3 regions of the Pandoraea faecigallinarum genome follow, and region 2 is predicted to be linked to each of the others. Evidence: riboswitches for the same ligand, from Rfam matches in the RefSeq annotation. Region 2 holds a riboswitch; each other region holds the start of a gene.
The links. A riboswitch is a leader RNA that binds a small molecule or an ion and turns the genes downstream of it on or off. The one in region 2 is predicted to bind cobalamin.
Positions count from the first base shown of each region.

Region 1: another riboswitch for cobalamin. It lies ahead of cobW (cobalamin biosynthesis protein CobW); the one in region 2 lies ahead of AB870_RS05985 (TonB-dependent receptor plug domain-containing protein).
Region 3: another riboswitch for cobalamin. It lies ahead of AB870_RS03720 (TonB-dependent receptor); the one in region 2 lies ahead of AB870_RS05985 (TonB-dependent receptor plug domain-containing protein).

Region 1 is NZ_CP011807.3:3,920,567-3,923,839, reverse strand. Features, by position in the region: gene AB870_RS27465 (cobalamin biosynthesis protein) at 1-339, opposite strand, end outside; gene cobO (cob(I)yrinic acid a,c-diamide adenosyltransferase) at 1-8, opposite strand, end outside; partial or broken gene cobA (uroporphyrinogen-III C-methyltransferase) at 469-1,194, opposite strand; cobalamin riboswitch at 1,415-1,711, shown strand; gene cobW (cobalamin biosynthesis protein CobW) at 1,876-2,997, shown strand; gene cobN (cobaltochelatase subunit CobN) at 3,024-3,273, shown strand, end outside.
Region 2 is NZ_CP011807.3:1,316,853-1,320,125, forward strand. Features, by position in the region: RNA gene ssrS (6S RNA) at 104-284, opposite strand; gene AB870_RS05975 (cell division protein ZapA) at 318-629, opposite strand; gene AB870_RS05980 (hypothetical protein) at 626-937, opposite strand; cobalamin riboswitch at 1,027-1,278, shown strand; gene AB870_RS05985 (TonB-dependent receptor plug domain-containing protein) at 1,445-3,273, shown strand, end outside.
Region 3 is NZ_CP011807.3:822,315-825,587, forward strand. Features, by position in the region: gene AB870_RS03715 (amino acid permease) at 1-493, opposite strand, end outside; adenosylcobalamin (AdoCbl) riboswitch at 799-946, shown strand; gene AB870_RS03720 (TonB-dependent receptor) at 1,204-3,273, shown strand, end outside.

The DNA of each region.
Region 1 (3,273 bases), 2.6 Mb from region 2:
GTCTTCATCGTGTCGTGACTCCATTGGCGCTTTCGTGGCGATGGCGACGCTCAGGCCATCGCCGATATGCCGGGCGGCAAGCAACGTGCCGCCCGACGCGGCCAGCAATGCGCAGGGCTCGCAGACGGCGTGCACGCCGGTGTGTTGGTAAACGGTGTTCGAACGTGGCAACTGCGGATGGGCATCCAGACACGTTTCGATATCCGCAGGTGCGCATCCTATCAAGGCAAGGCCGTGATGCTCGCAGAAACGGACGAGCGCGGGGTCGGCGGCCTTTCTGTCGAGCGTTGCCACCGCGCCGACTTCCGCCAGCGTGCGTGACCCCAGCGCCGCGCGCACGGCGGCCTCGATCTGTTCGGCCGTCACACCCTGCCGGAAGCCGATGCCGACACTCAGCGGCCGTACCGCGGCGATCGGGACAGCACGCTTCGGGATGGCAGGCTTCGGGCCGGCAGAGTCGGACGTATGCGCCAGCGAGACCACCTCGCCGATCACGATAATCGATGGCGAGCCGATGCCGGCGGCCCGGACCTTGGCGGGCAGGGCGTTCAGCGTGGCAAGCACGTGACGCTGCGCCGGCAACGTCGCCGACTCGATGGCGGCACACGGTGTGCACGGCGCCAGCCCGGCTTGCAACAGGCGATTCGCGATGTCTTCCAGACGCAGGATGCCCATGTAGATGACGAGCGTGAGGCCCGCGGCGGCGAGCGCCTGCCAATCCGGCTCGTCGTCGCCCGCGCCGTGCCCCGTCACGAAGATCGTGCCCTGCGCCAGCCCCCGGTGCGTCACGGGAATGCCGAGCGTCGTTGGCGCAGCAATGCCGGCGGTGATGCCGTTGACGATCTCCACGGCAACGCCTTCGGCTTGCAGGGCCAGCAGTTCTTCGCCGCCGCGTCCGAAAACGAACGGGTCGCCGCCCTTCAGACGCGCCACGCTGCGGCCGGCGCGCAAGTGCGCGAGCATCAGCTCGATGATCTCGCGTTGCGGGGTGGAGGCATGTCCGCCGCGCTTGCCGACGTGGACGACCTGTGCCTGTGGCCCGGCCATGAGGAGCACGTCCGGATTCACGAGGTCGTCCACCAGCACGACATCCGCGACGGCGAGCGCCCGCATGGCCTTGACAGTGATGAGTTCGGCGTCGCCCGGCCCGGCGCCGATCAGCCAGGCGCGGCGCTCGTGGCTCGTGGCACTCATTGGGGACCTCGTGCGTGACGATGGACCTGAAGGCCGGCGTTCATGTGACGAGGGGATGCGAGAACGATGCCCGGCATCCGGGAGGGACATGCCGCCGGAGGGGGGCCAGGACGATGACTCGATGCACTGCAACGTCTCACAGGGGGATGAAAAAATCTGGTGGCGAGCATACCACAGGCGTTTGCCCGTTCGCTGCCTTGACGCAGCGGTATCCGGCACCTACACTCGCGGCTAATCTGGTGCTCGCGCGCATGTTCCCGTGCGCGCAGTTAAACGGGAAACAGGAGAGCGGCGCGACCACGCGCAAGTCGTGCGACGCGACGCTCCAGCCTGTGCTGCCCCCGCAACGGTAAAACGAAGGCGCCGCAGTCATGCGGTGCCGGGCCGTCTTCAACCCCGCAGGTGTTTCATCTGTTTCAAGGGGCGAGACCACTGCGCAACAGCCTTCGATGGCGGCGTGGGAAGGTGAAGCGGCCGTTTCGTCAGCCCGGATACCGGCCGGAGAAGACGATTGGCACTGCGGGTAGGCGGTGTGCAGTCAAACCCTCAGCTTTGTCACGCTTTCTCCGTTTTTCCGATGCAGCCGCCGGCGGCGGCACGGTCGCGTCCTGCCGGGCGGGCCGCGCGCCGTACCGACGACGGTGCCGGGCGGGGTCAGGCGTGCGACTACGCTTTGCTTCCATGTCGAGTTCCATGCGCAAGATCCCCGTGACCGTGATTACGGGCTTCCTCGGTAGCGGTAAGACCACGCTGCTGCGTCACATCCTGTCCGGCAACAACGGCCTGCGCGTCGCCGTGATCGTCAACGAGTTCGGCGAGCTTGGCATCGACGGCGAGATTCTCAAGGGCTGCGGCATCGGCTGCGACGAGAACGGCCGGGAGACCGAGGGCCAACTGTTCGAACTGGCCAACGGCTGCCTGTGCTGCACCGTGCAGGAGGAGTTCTTCCCGGTGATGGAAGCGCTCAACGAGCGACGCGACCGGATCGACCACGTGCTGATCGAAACCTCCGGGCTGGCGCTGCCCAAGCCGCTGGTGCAGGCCTTCAACTGGCCGTCGATTCGCAATGGCTTCACCGTTGATGCGGTCATTACGGTCGTTGACGGTCCTGCGGCGGCCAGCGGGCAATTCGCCGAAAATCCCGACGCCGTCGATGCGCAGCGCAAGGCCGACCCGAACCTCGATCACGAGTCGCCGCTGCACGAACTGTTCGAAGATCAACTGAGTGCAGCCGATCTCGTCGTCCTCAATAAGACCGATCTGCTCGACGAGGCGGCGCAGGCCAGCGTATCGGCGGCGATCCGGGAGGCGTTGCCCGCGCACGTGAAGATCGTGCCCGCCAGCAATGGCAACCTCGACCTGGGTGTGCTGCTCGGCCTGAACTCGGCGTCCGAGCAAACCATCGACCAGCGCCACGATCACCACGGCTCGGCGGACGACGCCGACCATCACCACGACGCGTTCGATTCGGTCATGGTCTGCGTGTCGACGCAGGCCTCCGACGCTCTGGACGCGTTGGGCGCGTCCGCATCGCGCGAGACGATCATCGCGGCGTTGCGTCAACTGGTCGAGCATCACACGATCTACCGTGCGAAGGGTTTCACGGCCTTGCCCGGTGCGCCGATGCGCCTTGTCGTGCAGGGTGTGGGCCAGCGTTTCGACAGCTATTTCGACCGTCACTGGCGCGCGGCGGACGTGCGCGGCAGCCGCTTCGTGCTGATCGGCGAAGATCTCGACGCCGACGCGCTTCAGCGCGAGTTCGACGCCGCACTGCGCGCGATCTCGCCCGTCGCGACGGCCTGACGCACGCCCCCCGGACGACGCCTCGCATGCATCTGCTACGCACAGTCCCCGGCGGCTTCGTCGACGACGCGGCCGGTGTGATCCGCATCGACCAGCAGCCTGCCGACATCGTCGTGCTCAGTTCCGCCGACACGACGTTGTCGCTGCTGGCGAGCGTGGTCGAGCGCCTCGGTGACGATTTCCCAAGTCTGCGGCTCGCCAATGTCACGTATCTGCGCCAACCGGCGTCGGTCGATTTCTATGTCGAGGATGTCTTGCGGCATGCGCGCGTGGTGG
Region 2 (3,273 bases):
CCCTCGGGTCGCCATTCTTTTGGGCGGTGCTCCGGCGTCGAGATGAAGCGCGCAACGACGCCGGACGAAAAAAACGGCACTGCGCGAACGCAGTGCCGTGTATCGGGTCCCCGCCTCAGCCGCTAAGCCGGCATCCTGAACCGAAGGTTCAAGGTGGTCGCGGTTAGTAGCGCTTTGGGTTCATCAGACAGAGTGACGCTCACGCCAGCACTACAAACTTCCGCAACCTGCAACAGATCATTGGTTCAAGGAATCTATGACTTTCGCGAACCAGGCAGGGAAAACTAACCTTTTGGACCGGACGGCCCGCGCGCTCTTCAGCTTTGATACTGATCGATTACCGCGCTCAGCCGTTCGTCCATGGCTTGCATTCTACGCTGAATTTCTTCGGCGGGGAATGCTTGTCCGGCAGCAATACTCTTTTCCAACGCAAGCAATTCGGATGCCAGACTCAACGCTGCCATGACGGCAATCCGGTCGGTGCCACGCACGCTGCTTTGCGCGCGAACCTTGCTCATTTCCGCGTCCACGCGCGAGACGGACGCGAGCAGGTCGGCTTCGTGTTCCGGCGGGCAGGCGAGGCGGTAAGACTGTTCGAGAATATGAACTTCAAGCTGCTTGATCGTCATGCGTGTTCTCCACCGGGGGTGCCGAGCAGATCCATCTGACCCTCAGCGGGGTTTTGCGTCGGAAGCTTTTCAAGGATCGCGTTCAGGCGAACCTGAGCCTCGTCGATCTTGGCGGCGAGTTGATCGCGTTGCACTCGCAACGCGTCGCGTTCCGTGCGCAATTGCTCAATGGCGGCGCGGGTTTCTTCACATTCGGCACGCGCGCGGTCGAGTTCCGCAAGCAGCGCCTGATTGTGTTGGTGAAAGCGTTGGCTGATGACAACCAACTGTTCCATTTTGTCGGTGAGATTGTCGAGATCGGTGAGCATCGGGCTGCGTCCTCTTGATTGCCCTACATTCTAACGGAATCGGCGGCCAATGCCCGACGAACGAGCATTGACGCTCATTCGAATGGCCCCTACACTTGCGGCACTTCGGTGCTCGCGCACGCCCTCCCGGCATGCGCAGTTAAACGGGAAACAGGGAGCCGCGTCCCCACACGGGCTGGCCAACCTGTGCTGCCCCCGCAACGGTAAGTCATTCTTTCGACCCGAAAGGTTTCCGAAAACGCGCTTCGCCTCCAACGCCACTGTGTCCTCACCGTGCACGGGAAGGCCGGTCAGGCGCGACGATGACCAGCCCGGATACCGGCCCAAGTGAGTGGGGAATTCAGCATGCCGCCCAGCGCAAGCCGCAGGCGGCATGCCGTCGTTTTCAAGTGTCGATGCTGCCTGTGATGCTCGCATGCCGACGTGTCCGCGACGCTCCCCTTTCGTCGGCGGCCTGCGGGGGAACGGGCCAAGGCAATAAGAAAACTACGGAAGTTACACTCGACCATGCGCACCCACGTTCGCGCGATGACGCCGCACGCGTCTGCTTTTTCACGTCGCCCCCCGGCCAGCGCTGCCCTGACGCCTTTCCCACCGTCTGCGCTGTCTGCACCATTTGCACCGCTCGCGCAGACGCCATATCGTCTCGCGCTCGGCGCCGCCTTGCTGGCCGCCTGCGCTTGCAATGCACGAGCCGCCGACGGCGCGCCCACCCTCAATACGACCGTCGTCACGGCCTCGCGCACCGAGCAAAAGCTCGTGGACACGCTCGCTTCCACCTCGGTCATCACGCGCGAACAAATCGAGCAAAGTCAGGCCCAGGATTTGCCGACGCTGCTGCGCGGTCAGGCCGGCGTGGAGATCGCACAGAACGGCGGCTTTGGCGCGTCGGCCAGCATTTTCATGCGCGGCGCGGCGTCGAACGCATCGCTCGTGCTGATCGACGGCGTGCCCGTCAACTCCGCCACGACCGGCACGACCAACATCGCGCAAATTCCAGTGTCGCAGATCGACCACATCGAAATCGTGCGCGGCAATGTGTCCGCGCTGTACGGCTCCCAGGCGGTCGGCGGCGTGATCCAGATCTTCACGCGCCACGGCGACGGCGGTCCGCCCAGAGCCTACGCCGAACTGGGCTACAGCACGAACAACACCACGCAGGCGAACGCCGGTATTGCCGGGTCCTTCGAAGACGGCAAGACGCGCTTCTCGCTCGACATCTCGCGCTTTCACACCAACGGCATCTCGGCCCAGGACCCGCGCTTCGCGCCCAAGGTCAATCCGAACCGAAATGGCGACGACAACACGAGCGTCACGGCCACGCTGTCGCGCAAGTTCGGCTCCACGTGGGAAGCCGGCGTACGCCTGTTCCAGAGCGACGGCAGCATCAGCTACGACAACGCATTCGGCAAGCCCTCCGATCTGAACGACACCGATGCCCGGGTGCGTCAGATATCGGCCTATGCCAAAGGCAAGATCACCGACAAGTGGAGCACGCGCCTTACCGTCACGCAGGGCGACGATTACAACTATAACTACCTGAACGGCGCGGGCAACGGCAATTACCATACGTCTAGCCATCAGATCGACTGGGCGAACGAATACGCCTTCATGCCGGATCAGAAGTTGATTGCCGGTTACACGCGTCAGGAACAGACGGTCGAGAGCAGCACGAAGTACGACCGCAATAACCGCCATCTCGACTCGTTCTACGTCGGCTACGAAGGCGTGATTGCAGACAGACACGAGGTACAGGCGACGGTGCGCCGCGACATGTATTCCGACTTCGGCGGTGCCAACAGCTACTGGGTCGGCTACGGCTACCGGCTGACCGACCAGTGGAAGCTGATGGCGAACGCGTCCGACGGTTTTCGCGCGCCGACCTTCAACGAACTGTTCTACCCGGGCTTCGGCAACCCGAATCTGCAACCGGAACGCTCGATCTCGAAAGAACTTGCCGTGCAGTTCTACGACGCGCGCTTCGGTTTGGCGAAGCTTGCGCTGTTTCGCACGAACTACACCAATCTGATCCAGTCGCTCACGGTGTACCCGTATACCGCGGCGAACGTGGCAAACGCCCGCGTCGAAGGGCTTGAACTGACGTATCAGGGCAAGATTCAGTGGACGGGGACGGACGTGCGCGCGTCGTTCACGCGTCAGAATCCGACCGATCTGGACGCCGGCAAGGTCCTTGCCCGTCGCGCCAGGCAGTACGGCTCGTTCGGCGTGACGCAGTCGCTTTTCGGCAAGTTCAGTGTCGGCGGCGATGTCTTCTATAGCGGCGAGCGTTACGATACGGGAGGCCAGCATCTTGGCGCCTACGCACTCTTCAACCT
Region 3 (3,273 bases), 490 kb from region 2:
CCTCGCCGAAGCCGCGCGCCGACAGGGCATTCAGGCCGAACGTGATCGCAAGAAAGAGGGCGCTCCAGTAGACGCCGGGCACGTTCGGGAACCAGTAAGCCATGACGAGCTGGGCGGCAACCAGGTCCACCGCCACCGTGACGGCCCAGTTGTACCAGTAGTTCCAGCCCAGCGCGAACCCGAAGCCCTCGTCGACATAGCGCGCGCCGTACGTCGAGAACGAGCCGGAAACCGGCATGGCGGCGGCCAGCTCGCCGAGGCTGGTCATCAGAAAATAGACCATGAGGCCGATCAGCACATAGCCCAGCAGTGCGCCGCCGGGCCCCGCCTGCGCGACGGTGGCGCCGGAGGCCACGAACAGGCCGGTCCCGATGGAGCCGCCCACTGCGATCATCGTCAGGTGACGGGCGGACAGGGAGCGACGCAGTTCCGACGGGGCGGCGTTCCCCGCCCCGGTGTCCTCGCGCAGCGGGTCATGTTCCGATATTGCCAAAGTCGTGTTCCTCGATAGCCTTATGAGCGAATAGGAGTCCCCCGGGCCGCCTTCGGACCGCGGGCATCGAGCATGGTGGTGCTTCGCGCATCTCCCGGACACCGACCATCGACTTCTAGTTGTGGGTGCCGGGGAAATGGATGCCCGGTTCGCAGACGCCGAACAGGCCGTGGGGGAGGTAATTCAGAGTGGGGGGATTGTACTGCGGGTCTCCCCGGCGAGGCTACTTTCTGCCGATCCCGGCGCTTGCCGATGCCATGGCGCCGAAATTTGTGAGTATCAATGATTTCGCAAAGCCGCAACAACACGTAGAATGCGCGCTACCGACGGCCGGAAGCTGGTGCAAATCCAGCGCGGTCGCGCCACTGTAACTCGTCGTTTCGACGGGAAGTCAGACCTGGCCGTCGGGCTCACCGACCTTTTTTTGGGGCGCGAAACCCCAGGAGACCACGTATGACCCGCACGCTTCGCTTGCTGCGAATCTCCCCGTTCGTCGATTTCTCTCGTGCGCCAGTCGCCGCGCACGCTCGTCTCGCCTTGCCGTTGTCTGCCTGAGCCGGGCTCGCGGCAAGACACATCACCGGACCCGCCCGGCGCCCGGCCTTCCGCCAGTCGCACCGATTCCCGCAACGCCCGGGATGCGGGCGCGCGTCCGCACGAGAAACGCACGATATCGATAAGTCGTCGCCCAGGACGACAGGGGAAGACTCATGCATCGCTCATGCCCGGGGGCCTTCACCGGAGCCCCGGCCACGCGCGGCTTTGCACACAAGCAAACCGCACAGTTCCTCGTCGGCGCATGCTCGCTGTTCGGCGGCGCCTCTACCTGCGCGTTTGCGGACGAGGCGAAGCTGCCGCCCGTTACCGTCAGCGCCCGGCATTCGCGCGACGACGCGCCCCTCTCCACGCCGGGCGACACCGGCTCGCGCCTGAACCTGTCGAGCCTCGACACGCCGGCGAGCGTGGAGTCCGTTACCGCCGCGCAGATCGAAGCGCGCGGTGACCAGACCGTCAACGACGCCGTCACGCGTGCTACCGGCTTCACCAGCACCGCCACCCCCGGCAATGGGGGCACCGCACTCGCCGTGCGCGGCTTCGCCGGCCAGGAATCGGTGATGACGCTCTACGACGGTACGCGGCTCTATCCCGGGGCGGGCACGATGACATTCCCGTTCGACACCTGGCAAGTCGAGCGGATCGACGTGCTGAGAGGACCGGCGTCGGTGCTGTATGGCGAAGGCGCCATCGGCGGTGTGGTGAACGTCATTCCCCGGCAGCCGCAGCGCGAATCCGCCACGACGCTTCAGGCAGGCTTCGGCACGCAGGCACAGAAGCGCTTCGCCCTCGACACGACCGGCGCCCTCGGTCCGATGCTGTCGTATCGCTTCTACGTGAGCGATAACCGCAGCAACGGCTGGGTCGAGCGTGGCGATTCGCATACGACGTCGGTCGGCGGTGCGGTAAAGCTCGACGTCTCGCCGCGACTGTCGTTCACGCTTTCCTACGATTACGCACGCCAGATGCCCGCGACGTACTTCGGTGTGCCGCTCAATGGCGGTGCGCTCGATACCGCGCTGCGCGACAGGAACTACAACGTCGGCAACGCGCTGATTGCCTATTTCGATCAGTCGACCCGGCTCACGGGCGTCTACCGTGCTGGCGACGGCATCACGATCCGCGATCAGTTGTATTACCTGAACACGCACCGGCACTGGCGCAATAGCGAGTCGTACGAGATGGACCCGTCGACGCGTCTGGTCACGCGCAGCGACTACATCGAGATCCTTCAGCACGAGCAGCAGGCCGGCAACCGGCTCGATGCGACGATCGAGCGTAGTCTCGCGGGCCATGCGAACCGCTTCGTGATCGGCGTCGAAGCGAATCGGATTTCGTTCCGTCGCGACAGCAATACGCCATTCGGCGGGTCGTCCGTCGTGAGCGCAGACGGCTTCGATCCGGGCGTGTTCGCCAGCCCCGATCCCACCGTACCCGAGTTCCGGACGCTCACGCATCAGGTTGCGCTGTTCGCCGAAGACCGCTTCGACATCACCTCACGGCTCTCGGCCGTGGGCGGCCTGCGTTACGACTATCTCGACTATTCGCGCCGTCAGCTTGCATCCGGTACGGCCTTCGGAAAGGCGTTCTCGAACGTCGGCTGGCGTCTGGGCCTTGTCTATCAGGTCGGTCCGTCGGCATCGGTTTACGGCCAGTACACGCGCGGCGCAGATAGCGTCGGCTCGCTCGTCACGCTGTCGCAATCGCAGACACAGTTCGAGCTGGCAACCGGCGAACAGTGGGAGGCGGGCTTCAAACAGGAACTGCCGGAGGGACGCGGCTTCTGGACGCTCGCCGTCTATCAGATCGTGAAAAAACATCTGCTGACGAGCGATCCGCTGCATCCGGGCGTCACGCAGCAGGTCGGTCAGCAGTCGTCTCGTGGCGTCGAACTGTCGGGGGCGCTGACGCTGGGCTACGGTGTCTCGGTCGAGGCGAATGCCGCACTGCTGCGCGCCCGTTACGATCGTTTCGACGAAAACGTCGGCGGTATGGCCGTCTCGCGCAGCGGCAACGTGCCGAACAACATTGCGCAGCAAACCGCCAACGTGTGGCTGACCTGCTCGCCGATTCGCGATGTGGTGCTCGGCGCCGGGTTGCGCTACGTCGGCCGCCGCTACAGCGATAACGCGAACACCGCACCGATGCCGTCTTACACCGTATTCGACGCCTCGGTGTCGTGGCGGGCGACCCGGCATATCGATCTCGCGCTCTACCTGCGCAAT